DNA from 2 places in the Oceanicoccus sp. KOV_DT_Chl genome. Region 2 is predicted to be linked to the other one. Evidence: riboswitches for the same ligand, from Rfam matches in the RefSeq annotation. Region 2 holds a riboswitch; the other holds the start of a gene.

Region 1 (4,440 bases), 640 kb from region 2:
TGGATAATCAATCAATAATTTTTTTGCAAAATCACATGCCTTATCAAGCTTTGCAGAAGCCTTGAAGACATCTAATAATAATATACTCGCACTTAGCGGAAGCGGTTTTATAGTGTCAATAAGCTGCTGAAGCACATATTCTGCCATTAAAAACTTCCCTGACTGATAACTATGATTAGCTCTACTTACAATATCTTCAACTGGAAGGCATATAACTGCTTCGTTTGGCTTAAGCTGAATATTATGCTTGGGATTGCTCTTGGCGCTTTTCTTTTTCTTTTTCAAAAGTCTTACCCTTCAGGTATTAGCGGAGTATTTAGCTCTTCCAGAGCCTCTTGAAGATATGGCGCATATTTTTTCCATCTAGCCACAGCCGATTTATAAACGGGTTGTTTTACTTGCATATGACTAGCAGTCCTAATTATTTGCTCGGTACTATGATAATTCAGGCAATTCTCTTCCCATTCAAGCCCACAAAAACCCAATATTCTCTCTGTCATACCACGAGGGTCTTCGACGATAGATTCATAATCAACCAATAAAATATTTTCCGGAAATAAATCTTTCCAGTAAGCCATTACTTCTTCAAATAATTTATAGTATTGAATAAATGACTTTTGACAAAATGTGTACTCATTTCCATTAGGAAAATAAAGTTGATATGCAGACAAACACGCATCCATTGGATCTCGCATTAACTGAATTACTTTAGCATCAGGAAAAACTGCTAAATATATACCCAGGTAATGCATCATATTCATCGACTTATCTACTGGCTTTTTATCCCCCGATTTTTGCACGAACCCATGATTACAATAAGATTTATAGAGTGCAGGAAAGTACTTGTTAAATTCCTGTGGCTGACACCAACCCCAATAATTTTCATTTGCTCTAAATTCAAATGCTGTATCGTTAATTGCCTGGTAAAAAGGCTGTGACTCACCGATGGCATAAGTCGCAGTATGGGCACCCAAAATTTGTTCCAGAAGCGTAGTGCCAGAACGAGGTATTGATGCGATAATTATTGGCGCTTTATCAGAATACCCGGAGCCTTTGCACGCCTCTAACATATCTCTCGTGACAAACTGCCTAACTTTCTCAGACTTTATACGCTCGGCATCAATAGACCAAGGACGCAAAGCACTTATGATCTTATTCGCTTTATGTAATTCATTAAAATGTTGTTCTGGCTCATTGCTATAACCCCAAGCCAGCGCAAAATAAAGTCTAGCCCTGTCTATTTCTGTTAAAGACTTACTTTCCAATAGTTTTTTAATACTATCCAGGTCACGCTGGGGAAAACTGTTCTTTTGAATGTGCGCCCGATGCCAATACGACTGACTAAATGCCGAATCTATTTTGGTAACTTTATTGTAGACTTCTAAAGCGCGCTCTTTTTTCCCCATCAAGTTATAACAGGACCCCAGCGCATCTAACAATCTAACACTATCAGGCCTGCGGACAATACCTTTTTCTAATACATCAATCGCTTTCTCTGGCTGATTGCTGGCCCGATAATACTTGGCAATGACGACAGCGGAGTCAGTATCCAGCCGGGCTAATTTAAGCAAAGGATCTATCAGCTTTTCAGCCTTATCAAACCGAAAACTATTACAATACGCCTCAATTAAAATTAGCTGGATTATATTTTCTTTAGGCAGTTGTTCAGCAAGCTGTAGAGCCTGAAATTCAACAAGATTCCAATCACTGGTTTTTGATGATGTATCAAAAACATACTGTAACGCTTCCGCGTAGATAACCTGTACTGCTTGTTGATTAGGCGCCGGCTTAAATACAACTCGTTTATTCTGTATTTTTTTAATTTTATTTTTTTTAATTTTCATCAACAATAACAACTACACTGAGAGCGACACTACTATGTGACTTATTATATACAAGCTATATAGTAACTATATTCATTTAACTTACGCCACCGCAAATACCTTCCACTTCTGCAATAATTCAACTAATTATCTTTAGCCCAGTTAATATTTAACATGTCAGCTTTAATTATCATTTGCAAAAAAAAACCCTGCTATTTCTAGCAGGGTTTTTTCACAGGTTATGGAAAATAAATCCAGACACCTGTTATTTAGCTAACAAAGCTATTAAGCCTTACGCTTACGACCGATACCAGCCAAGCCTACGATTGCAGAACCAAACAACCAAGCAGCTGCAGGTACTGGCACTTCAGAAACCTGCTCGGCACCAATAGTAAAGGTGTAAGAGTTGTTAGAAGTAATACCTGAACCTTGGTCACCAACAGCTACCAGAGTAAAGATATCGCCAGTACCAGTAGCTGAACCACCGTATACTTCACTAAGGTTACCAATTGGGCCACTAACATTTAGTGGTACATTAGGGCATGTCGGTAAAAGACCACCATTTTCAACACAGTCGGTAGCAGTTGTACTTGAACTCAATCCGATAGTATCAACAGTAGCAACACCGTATACAAAAGCATTTGTCACAGGAGTTGTGGCATTAGAGACGGATGAAAAGCTAATCACGCCAGTGCCGGTATCTAAAGTACCTGAACCAGAGCCAGTAGTTGAACCAGTTGCACCACCAATGGCAGCACCGCTAGTAGTACCAGAAATAGCCACAGATACGTCAAACAAAGCAGCTTGAGATTGAGCAGCTACAAGAGCCAAAGCAGTAGCAGCAAGAACAGTATTTAATTTTTTCATTTTATATTCCTCGAGGTTTCTCGAAGAAGGGTAACAACCCGGCCGTCTTTATGAGTAAATTCCTTGTAGTGTTCAATAGCAGCAGAACACTGTCATCCCTGTTTAACATTACTCGAAAGACCCGTAGGCTTTCCGTCCCCACCTCACGATGGGTTTGGCGCTTGCCTTCCTTATTGTTATTTAAGAAGTTTCAAACGTTTATTAATGATTTAATAATTTTGTTACTCAGCCAATGAATGCAGCTACTGGCATGAGTGTCAAAAAACCGCTACTAAATCATTATTGCCTCGTACACTATCCAATATTGATGCCAACAAACTATTAGACATTAGTAATCAATAACTTAGGCAGCTGTCTCATCTTCAGGTCGCACAAACTACAAGCCATTAGTTGCGTTGTGTAAAATAATCCGTCGCCTTAAACAGGCTAACTGATCCAGCTGGCGGGTACGGGTGATGAATAGCAGTGATTTTCATGATTACACCCTACAGCCGAGGAACAAAATGAGACACTAGACTCACATTGCTGCCCACTATTACCCTCCACAGACACAAACCATCTTCCTAAGCTACAAGACCTCTGTTCAATCGCCCAAGATGTAAATTTTCCCGTCACATTATTTTATTTTGAGACACTTGGCGCCTTTTTATGGTGCACTCATTTTCGACGAGCTTTATATTGTATCGAATTACTAACTAACCACTATATATTGTGGGCCCCGGGCTGCACTGTGAGCAATCAATTTTAAAGCTTGGCTTTTATCTAACGGCGACTTAAGCCGATGAGAACGCCTGAAATGATGAACTATTACAATTCGATCACTGGCTGTCCGGCCACCACGCTCTGATTACGCCCCTGCTCCTTGGCCTGATATAACGCCTTATCACAGCGCGCGAAGACCGCCTCGCCATTATCTTCACCACTAAAGGTTGAAACGCCAAAAGACATGGTAATGGTCACTGGTTTTTCTTTGAAATGAAAAGGGCAACTGGCAATAGCCTCCCTGACGCCCTCGACCACCTTGAGCGCAGACGCTTGCTCGGTTTCTGGCATCAGTACGACAAACTCCTCACCACCAAAACGGGCGATAAAATCTGTTTTACGTAAGCGCTTACGTAAAGTTTTAGCAATAATGCGTAACACCTTATCACCTGCCAAATGACCGTAGGTATCATTGACTCGTTTAAAATGATCTACATCGCAAACTGCCATGGTTAAGGGTCGATCATAACGCTGCCAACGCTCGCACTCCTGCTCCAAACGTTGGTTATACGCTTCCCGATTGGGCAGTTGGGTCAACACATCCCGCAGTGCTTTTTGACGCTGCTCTTCTATTCGCTCCTCAGCCTGGGCAGAATCAGCTTCCATATTTTTGACTCGGGCAACCAAGGCATCCAATTGTTCAGAAAGACTCTGTTCGCGCAACACCTCGCCGGATTGGTGTTTATCCATCAACGCGACGACTTGTTCTAAACGCGTACTCACTGCCGATTTCAGTTGATCAAGTTCGGTGGCGGCTTCTACACTCTGCTGAATAGCGCTAAATTGCTCGCGCATAGATTCATTTAGCTCGCGGCCGGCATTAAATCCCTCCCCCTGTAATTGCCCGAGGCACTAATAAATTCAAATGCTTGCGACAAGCGATCATTTAACTGGTTTAAGAATGTTTCAAAATCTTTTTGATTATTATGAAAGGCCGATACAACAACGATACTAATGTCTTCTAAAGTAGGAACCAATTCATACCAAT
Region 2 (4,440 bases):
TTCATATAGAAAGCGTTAAACTGTGCTTGAGTACCTGAACCAGGGGTCCGTAAACAAACGCTTACTTCGTCATTCCCTTGGCCAGCAGCTGTAGCAATTCCCACACCCGTATTACCTACCAGCGTGTCCCAACTGGAAATTTTACCCGCGAACAAGTTAGCAATAATATCTGAAGATAAAGTTGGCATATTGGCAACATCATCAGAGCCAATAGTCAGTCCCTGAGCTTGCTGCAGAGCGTTACGCAACCCTATTGATGCCACTACACCAAAGGTCTGGGCATTAACGGTATTAACTGTCAATTGCGTGCCATCAAAACTTCTTGAACCGTTAGCCGCAATTTTAAACAGCTCAGGTTCAACATCGGAAACACCAATTTGAGCCTGCAGATTCACATTGGCATTAGTACAATCGTAAGTACCACCATTAACTGTACCTACAACACAGGTAGACAGATCTAAAAATGGCACGCTGGTTTTATTGGCAACGGGGCAACGCCGGCAGAGGAACCACTGGAGTTTTTCATGAACAATACATCCAGATCAGTAGCAATACCGGCAACACTGCCACCAGGTACGGTACAACCAAAACCGCGAGCCACATCAGATGGTTGATAAAATGAATCCAGAGTAGCTGGATCACACAACTCTTCTACATAAGCCTGAAACTGGTTATCAACCGCAGTCGCACCAGACACGCGTACCTCCAGATCATATGAAGCAGTAGGTGCCAAGGCGAATACCTGGCTAGTTGCAATCGCTGCCACAGCAGCTGTTAACAATTTAATTTTCATTTCTTTATCCTCAACATGTATTTAAAAACGGAACTTGTGTTTTTTAAGCGTAACTTTCCCGCTCACAGCAAAGTGAGATAAGCAATGAAGCGGGAAATTAAAATTAAGAGTGAGTTTTGCGCTTGCGTCCGATACCAGCCAGGCCTAATAACGCAGAACCGAACAACCAAGCCGCAGCAGGAACAGGAACGGCCGCTACAGGTGCGTTATAGGTCAATTCATTACCAGCCAGAGTCCATGAACCAAAATTGACAACATGCCAAAGATCATCACCAAATCCGGTGCCATCACCAACCATATCGTACCTATCATCAAACAACTGCAGCCCATAAAAATCCATAGTGCCATCGTTCACACCAGCCGCCGTGTCAAAATTGAAAGTGTTGGCCATTGCGTACATACCTTCACCCCAGGAAGCTTCACCAAAAAAATCAATACCTGTTAACTGATACACATCAGTAATAGAATTATCTGAAGCATTAAGTTTGGTTTGCAACGATTGATATGCATTGTCAATATTAGTATTTATCTGACCCTCATCTGTAGCAGTAATTTCCCGGTTGGCAGTCAACAATAATCCAGCATTATTACGCCACTGATTAGCGGGAAACAGATCACGATCAAATTCATTGGTTGTTTTATCAGTGTTAGCTCCGTTGATTGTCCACTTAATATCACCAGCTCCTAGCGCATCCAGCGCCGTCTGGTTAATAGAAAGAGTCTGTCCATCACTGATAACACCTGTGCCGTACAGCAGATCAGAAACATACAGGTTCAAGTCCTGCACAAAGGAGGTTTGATTATCATTGTTCCACATGGTGATAAACAGCTCACCAGCTTCGTTATTAGAAGTACTGCCCAACTGCAAAGCAGCATTTGCACCACTACTAGCCGCTGCAATAGCCATTGATAAAGCAAATAATTTCTTCATTTTTTTCTCCAAGAGTCCTAGTTAATAGTTCAGCAGGTAACTCCCACTTTCTCGAGGGGGAACACCTAATTTCGATTTATTTACCGATTATAAAAATCATAAATCGGATACTGTGGGGCTTGAAAATATCTAAACAACAAGCTCTCCAGCCCCTTACTATCGCAACCCGGCTGTCTTTTTTATTATGAAGACCCTAGGCTTTCCGAACCTGCCTCGCGACAGGGTTGGCTATCTCAGCGAACCGAAGCTATGTCCCTATAGCCTCAATTGCACCTATTTTTTAACAAGCTTTTATTGATTTTTTGTGCTGATTTTATGAATCCTTTATGAATCACGGACAAGCAGCACAAACACCAATCCTTGGCGACGTGGAGAGACTAAATTGAGGAAGTTACAATTATGTGTACAAGTTATTAAATCCAAGAAGTTTCACAGTAATTTCACTGAACTGAAATATATGTAATACAGGTGCCATACAAATGTAATTTTTAATTCGGGAAAAATTTCGAACTGAAAATCATAATTTCCAGCGAAAGATCAGAAGAGGATATATGTAGGAATAAAAAATATTGTCTAATTAACGTATACACTACAGAGATTAAATAAATTTTATAGCCTCTGGTTATTTATGAATCCACTCGGCGACAAATGAATCCTGTTCACCTTTATTAATATAACGAAGGTCTTACTAAGAATTATACTCATCTTTCACCGCTGGCTCTGGATGTATGTCAAGCAACGGAATTGTGTGACCGCTGTATTCGATAATACGCACATGGCTACGTTTCAGGTTTCTCGGCTCAGATACCCCGCAGGAATGTGCAATCATACCCACGTCATAAACAATTTTTTGCGCGTAACGCTCAACCCGCAATGCTTTATCTGCCGGTACTAACCCGCGCTGCAAATCAGCATCGTGGGTGGTGATACCCGTAGGACAAGTATTTTTATTGCATTGCAATGCCTGAATACAGCCTAGCGCAAACATAAAGCCACGCGCTGTGGTTACAAAATCTGCTCCCACAGCTAACGCCAACGCCACTTTACCTGGTGTAATGAGTTTTCCGGCAGCAATAACGCGAATACGATCGCGCAACCCAAAACTCAGCAATGCATTCACCACCAATGGCAAACTTTCACTCAATGGCATACCCACGTAATCCATTAACGCCTGCGGTGCGGCTCCGGTGCCACCATCAGCACTGTCCAAAGTTATAAAGTCTGGCGCACTGGCAATACCGCGACGATGAATCTCGGTAAACAAATCCTGAAAAAACTCAATGCCTCCTACCACCATTTTGAAACCTACCGGTTTACCCGTTACCTTACGCACTCTCTCGATCATATCCAAAAGATCGGCAACGGAACGAATATCTTCGTGGCCATTGGGGCTTATTGAATCATGGCCAACAGCAATACCTCGAATAAGTGCAACTTCCTCTGTCACTTTAGCACCGGGCAAGATACCGCCTTTGCCCGGCTTCGCCCCCTGGCTCATTTTTATTTCGAACATACGTACTTGTTCGTGACTGGCTATTGCTTTTAATTTTTCGTCACTGAGATTACCGTCCGCATCGCGCACCCCGTATTTGGCTGTGCCAATTTGATAGACGATATCGCAACCACCTTCAAGGTGGTATGACGATAAACCCCCTTCACCAGTATTGAGCCAAATCCCTGCCGCTTTTGCGCCCTTTGATAGGGCTATAACTGCTGGTTGCGATATCGCACCAAAACTCATTGCCGAAACATTAATAATGGAATGCGTACTATAGGGCTGCTCGCAGTAGCCTTCACCAATAGTAATAGAACGCGGCTTGGCCACATCTTTTGATAAGGCGGGAAAAGGACTATTCAAAAATATCGCCTCACCTTTTTGATTCAAGGGGCGAGTAGAACCAAAAGCTATGGTGGTGTCTACGTTCTTTGCCGCACGATAAACCCAGGATCGCTCTGCTCGATTAAAAGGCAGCTCTTCGCGATCCATCGCAAAAAAATACTGGCGAAAAAATTCGCCCATATGCTCAAAGAAATAGCGAAAACGCCCAACTACCGGATAATTTCGACGGATAGTTTGGGTGGTTTGGGTAACGTCAATAAAGTAGATAACAGCAATAGCAAGCAAGCTAAGAACAAAGATCAGAAAAAAAATCAACGCCCCCACTCAATGACTGACTGGGCAAACTGATGTACATCACTCATAGTTCTGTCCTGAAATTAATTATTAGGTTGCCAGACTTTGTTACTGCCGGCACGTATAAATAATAGGCATACAACCCGGCGACAAAAAGAATCACCAGTAGGAGTAAAGCGATTATTCTTTTAAGCCTGCGCATCTAAATTTCAACCATTGCTGCTTTATTGTAATGAGGGCAGCAGAGGCTAATTAATACAATTTGGCTTCGCCTTCCGGTCGAGTTTTAAAACGTTTATGTAGCCACAGGTATTGCTCTGGATACTGTTTGGCAATACTTTCTACCCATTCATTAAATTGTGTAGCATCTTGCACGTCATCACCACTGGGAATATCCAGCGGCTCATAAACCGTGACCTTATAACGTCCACTATCACGGACAAATGAAATAGGAATAACTGCCGCTTTCGCCATCGCCGAAATTCGGGATGTCGCGGTAATAGTCGCCGTTGGAATATTAAAAAAGGGCACAAACACACTATCCTGCGGACCGTAATCCTGATCCGGTGCATACCACAGCAC

The links. A riboswitch is a leader RNA that binds a small molecule or an ion and turns the genes downstream of it on or off. The one in region 2 is predicted to bind cyclic di-GMP.
Region 1: it holds a riboswitch for cyclic di-GMP, as region 2 does, so the genes downstream of both, UNITIG_RS12690 (VPLPA-CTERM sorting domain-containing protein) here and UNITIG_RS23535 (VPLPA-CTERM sorting domain-containing protein) in region 2, are expected to answer to the same signal.

The regions. Positions count from the first base shown of each region.
Region 1 covers NZ_FQLF01000002.1:1,877,806-1,882,245, reverse strand. Annotated here, with positions in the region: gene UNITIG_RS12700 (sulfotransferase) at 1-285, opposite strand, end outside; gene UNITIG_RS12695 (sulfotransferase) at 291-1,844, opposite strand; gene UNITIG_RS12690 (VPLPA-CTERM sorting domain-containing protein) at 2,109-2,690, opposite strand; cyclic di-GMP riboswitch class I at 2,720-2,859, opposite strand; gene UNITIG_RS12685 (GGDEF domain-containing protein) at 3,498-4,247, opposite strand; gene UNITIG_RS12680 (hypothetical protein) at 4,256-4,440, opposite strand, start outside.
Region 2 covers NZ_FQLF01000002.1:1,242,656-1,247,095, forward strand. Annotated here, with positions in the region: gene UNITIG_RS09560 (hypothetical protein) at 1-470, opposite strand, end outside; gene UNITIG_RS09565 (hypothetical protein) at 458-793, opposite strand; gene UNITIG_RS23535 (VPLPA-CTERM sorting domain-containing protein) at 897-1,724, opposite strand; cyclic di-GMP riboswitch class I at 1,882-1,963, opposite strand; gene UNITIG_RS25545 (hypothetical protein) at 2,122-2,217, opposite strand; gene UNITIG_RS09575 (FMN-binding glutamate synthase family protein) at 2,413-3,888, opposite strand; partial or broken gene lpxL (LpxL/LpxP family Kdo(2)-lipid IV(A) lauroyl/palmitoleoyl acyltransferase) at 4,111-4,440, opposite strand, start outside.